DNA from 2 places in the Microbacterium sp. Root280D1 genome. Region 1 is predicted to be linked to the other one. Evidence: predicted binding sites of a transcription regulator. Region 1 holds the regulator's gene; the other holds the start of a gene.
The links. The regulator LexA, encoded in region 1, represses DNA repair genes until DNA is damaged. The targets are predictions, from matches to a motif close to TCGAACANNTGTTCGA.
Positions count from the first base shown of each region.

Region 2: a site for LexA is predicted at 1,426-1,441, ahead of recA (recombinase RecA). Genes of this name have one in related genera too.

Region 1 covers NZ_LMJK01000003.1:800,954-803,349, forward strand. Annotated here, with positions in the region: gene ASE34_RS16370 (prolyl oligopeptidase family serine peptidase) at 1-981, opposite strand, end outside; gene lexA (transcriptional repressor LexA) at 1,037-1,723, opposite strand; gene ASE34_RS16380 (LysM peptidoglycan-binding domain-containing protein) at 2,006-2,368, shown strand.
Region 2 covers NZ_LMJK01000002.1:476,671-479,066, reverse strand. Annotated here, with positions in the region: gene recA (recombinase RecA) at 186-1,229, opposite strand; gene ASE34_RS08350 (DUF3046 domain-containing protein) at 1,515-1,739, opposite strand; gene ASE34_RS08345 (helix-turn-helix domain-containing protein) at 1,763-2,071, opposite strand; gene ASE34_RS08340 (CinA family protein) at 2,213-2,396, opposite strand, start outside.

The DNA of each region.
Region 1 (2,396 bases):
TGTCGTCGAGCTGTTTCCGGAGAGCAGCGCGCGGGAGCCCGCGACATCGTCGACACTCACGTGGCCGTCTGCGGGGAGGGGAATGCGGTGGGCGCTGCCGTCGGGGTCGATGACGACGACCCGGTCGCGACCGTTCGTGCGCACAGCCACGACGCGACCGTCGGCGAGCGGGCGGTACCAGCGATTGCCGAGCACCCAGAGGCCGTATCCCGTGTCGGCGTCGTCGTCGGTGATCTGCTCCGCCGTGCCGACCGCCTGGGCTCCGCTGACACGCTGTCGGTGCAGAGCCCAGCGGCCCGAGGGATCGTCGGAGTACACGATCTCGTCGTCAGCCGTCCACTCGGGCTGCAGCGCGGCGCGAGTGGACAGCTCTGTGCGCGCGGTGCCGTCCGAGATCACCAACGACGCTCGCTGCCACGGCATCCGATCGCCGGACCACTCGACCCACGCGGCACGAGAACCGTCGGGAGACAGTGCCGGATGAGCGTAGAACGACTCGCCTTCGACGAGGGTCTTCAACAGCGCAGGCCGGTCGGATGCCGACCCGTCGGTCGGGATCTCGACGATGGCGCGTCGGTGAGGGGAGACGGACAGATCCTCCCGCACGGCGAACAGGCGGCCGCTCTGCAGACGCAGACCGCCGTGCGCCGGGCCCGGGGGTGTCAGAGGAACGGGGACACCGCCGCGGGGCATGCGGTGCACGCGCTGATCCTTGGCATCGACGAAGTACAGCGTGCCGTCGGCATCCGCGGTCCACGCCCCGCCGCCGTACTCGTGCACGCGAGACCGAGCACTCCATGGCGCGGGAAGGATCTCGGCACCCGTCGAACTTCGCACGGTCAGGCGACCGCCCTCGGCAGGGATCGACTCACCCCACCAGATCTCGTCAGCCACGAAGGCGCTGCCATCGATCCGCGGAGACGACGCGGCGATCCGGTCGGGGGTGAACGGAGAGGTCCAGGTACCGAACGGCGACGACATGGTTCGAGCCTATGGTGCGTCGACGCCCGCCGTCACCGGCAGGGTGGGAGGGGAGTCAGACCGCGCGCAGCACGGCGACGATCTTGCCGAGGATGACGGACTCGTCGCCGAGGATCGGCTCGAATGCGGAGTTGCGAGGCAGCAGCCAGGTGTGGCCGTCGCGTCGACGGAGAACCTTCACCGTCGCCTCGCCGTCGAGCATGGCGGCGACGATCTCGCCGTTCTCGGCGCTGCTCTGCGACCGCACCACGACCCAGTCGCCGTCGCAGATCGCCGCATCGATCATCGATTCGCCGGACACCTTGAGCATGAACAGGTCGCCCTTGCCGACGAGCTGCCGGGGGAGCGGGAAGATCTCCTCGACCTGCTGGTCGGCGGTGATCGGGACACCTGCGGCGATGCGGCCGACGAGCGGCACGAGCGCCGCATCGCCCACGGGGGTCGCCACATCGGCGGGATTCTCTCCGCTGGTGCCGGGGAGGTCGATGAGCACTTCCATGGCACGGGTCTTGCCGGGGTCGCGTCGCAGATATCCGCTCAGCTCGAGCTGGCCGAGCTGGTGGGTCACGCTGGACAGCGACTTGAGGCCCACGGCGTCGCCGATCTCTCTCATGCTCGGCGGGTACCCGTGACGGCTGATCGACGTCTGGATGACCTCGAGGATCGCCATCTGCTTGGGACTCAGGCTCTTGCGGCGACGGGTGCGCGGGACGTCGGCGTCGGGGGCGGAGATGTCGCTCATGGTGCTCCTCAGGTGTGCGATTCCGGCGTCTCAGTTCGAATGTCGGAGGCCCGTGGTGGGGTGTTGACATCGAAACCGTATCCGAGAATCGCGCCGAAGTGGAAGATCTGTTCGAGCGTGTCGGCCGATTCCCGGACTTCTGTTTCGAAGAACGCTTGACAGATGTTCGAATTCGAAGATAACTTCGGAACGTAGCTTCGCATTCACGGCTCCCGGCCGAGGCGCGAATGCGAACGCTACGCCAACTTCACCGCCCACGCGGTAGATGCAGAGGAGCACGACATGAGCACCATCACCTTCAGCAGTGCAGCAGTCCTTCCGGCTCGTCCGGCGACGCGGCTCAAGCTGACGGCGCGCGGTCGACGTGTCGTTCTCGCTGTCGCGGCCGTGCCGCTCGCAGCCGGGATCGCATTCGCCGCACTCAGCGGCGGCAGTGCGATGGCCTCAGGCGAACAGACCGCCACGGCATCGTTCGCGACGGTGACGGTGATGCCCGGCGACACGCTGTGGTCGATCGCCGAGAGCGTGGCCCCCGGCGCGGATCCGCGCGACGTGATCGGCGACATCACGCGTCTGAACCTGCTGCGCGGCGGCGAGCTGCAGATCGGCCAGGAGCTGGCGATTCCGGCGCAGTATTCGGAATGAACCCGTGAGGGCCGTTCGATCGAGCGGT
Region 2 (2,396 bases), on a different contig from region 1:
ACGAGGCCTGCGTCTTCCGCGGCGCGGCGGGTACCTGCATCGGACCCGACAGAGCTTCGATCGACCGGCTTCATCCGCGCGGAATCACGGCCGAACAGAGGGATGATGGGGGCGAGCTCCTGAGGCTCGCCCCCGCCATCACTCATGGTTCGCTCCGGTTGCGCCACAACCGCGAACCATCACGATCATGCCGGGCGGCGCTCGGCGAGCTCGTCAGCATGTGCCTCGGTGGCTCCTCCGATGCCGAGCTTCTGCTTGATCTGGGTCTCGATCGCCAGCGCGATGTCGGGGTTCTTGAGCAGGAACGTTCGCGCGTTCTCCTTGCCCTGTCCCAGCTGGTCACCGTCATAGGTGTACCAGGACCCGGACTTCTTGACGATGCCGTGCTCCACACCGAAGTCGATCAGGCTGCCCTCACGGGAGATGCCGACGCCGTAGAGGATGTCGAACTCAGCCTGCTTGAACGGCGGAGCCATCTTGTTCTTCACGACCTTGACCCTCGTACGGTTTCCGACTGCGTCGGTGCCGTCCTTCAGAGTCTCGATTCGGCGGATGTCCATTCGGACGGACGCGTAGAACTTCAGCGCCTTTCCACCCGCGGTGGTCTCCGGCGAGCCGAAGAAGACACCGATCTTCTCTCGCAGCTGGTTGATGAAGATCATCGTGGTGTTCGTCTGGTTGAGCCCACCGGTGAGCTTTCGCAGCGCCTGAGACATCAGACGAGCCTGCAGACCCACGTGGGAGTCACCCATCTCGCCCTCGATCTCGGCTCGAGGCACGAGCGCGGCCACGGAGTCGATGACGATCAGGTCGATCGCCCCGGAGCGGACGAGCATGTCCGCGATCTCGAGCGCCTGCTCACCCGTGTCGGGCTGCGAGACGAGAAGGGCGTCGATGTCGACACCGAGCTTCGCGGCGTAGTCAGGGTCGAGCGCGTGCTCGGCGTCGATGAAGGCAGCGATTCCGCCAGCGCGCTGAGCGTTGGCGATCGCGTGGAGGGTGAGCGTCGTCTTACCCGACGACTCAGGACCGTAGATCTCGACGATTCGTCCACGCGGCAGTCCTCCGACGCCGAGGGCGACATCGAGAGCGATGGAACCGGTCGGAATGACGGCGACAGGCGCACGCTCGTCGCTGCCCAGTCTCATGACCGAGCCCTTTCCGAACTGACGATCGATCTGGGCGAGGGCGGTCTCGAGGGACTTCTCGCGGTCAGCGGGTGATGGCATGACGTGCTCCTTATGCTCGCGTGGTGCCGCCTGTAGGCTGTCGCGGTCCTCCCGGCTGGGCGGAACTCTCCGACAAGGCGTATGGCTCTTCGGCTTGTTCTTCACCGTAGGAGGAGCCTCCGACATTGCGTCGTCAGCACCGCGAAACAGGGAGAGAAACGTCTCTGAACCACTTGTGCAGAAGACTACGCCCGTTTCGAACACATATTCGACGACACGCCGTCTCGGCGTGTCGCAAATCGAAACCGCCTCGAACGCGGCCCTCGCCGCGAACGCCTCAGAGGGTCATCGCTTGCGCGGCTCCAGACGACCTGCACCGTGTCGCCGCTCCAGGGGGACATCCGTCTCGGCGCACAGCGCCAGCCAGATCTCGCGCGGTGCGACGCCAGCGTCCAGCGCTTCGTCGGCAGTGCGCCCGGCGAGCTGAGTCAGAACGAGGTCGCTGATCAGAGATGACCCGCGACCGCCGAATTCCGCATCGACTGCGCGGAGGAACTCACTACGTCGCATCAGAGGCTATGAGAGTCCGACGTTCAGTGGAGCGACAGCTCGGGCTCGACAGAAGCCACGAGGTCGTCCGGAACGACATCAGGGAAGACCTGAATGCCTTCGAGGACCGAGATCCGGTCGCCGACCTCTCGCATGATGATCGAGATGGGAACATCCAGAGCGTCAGCCACCGAGGCGAGAATCTCACTCGATGCTTCCTTCTGGCCCCGCTCGACCTCGCTGAGATAGCCCAGCGCCACAGAAGCCTTGCTTGCAACCTGCCGGAGCGTCCGCCCCTTCTGCAGGCGGAAGTCCCTCAGCACATCGCCGATTTCCTGTCGTACAAGAATCATCGGAACCTCCTCCCAGATCGCCTTCTCGAGGTCTCCCTCGAAGAGACCGCCAGTCTAGTCCTACCGACCTTCACAAAATCTACCTTCGCACGCTGTGCTTTCGGTGTGAGCACATAGGACATAACGGAGCGCACCCATCCCCTATTCCCGCAGAACCCGAGCGAGCATATCGATCGCCGCGTCGACCGCCTGCGCCCGCACCTCGGCACGATCACCGGCGAATCGAAACAACTCGGTCACCGAGGAATCCGGCGTCACCACGGCCACATGCACCGTGCCGACCGGCTGACCGTCAGGTGAGTCCGGCCCCGCGATACCCGTGGTC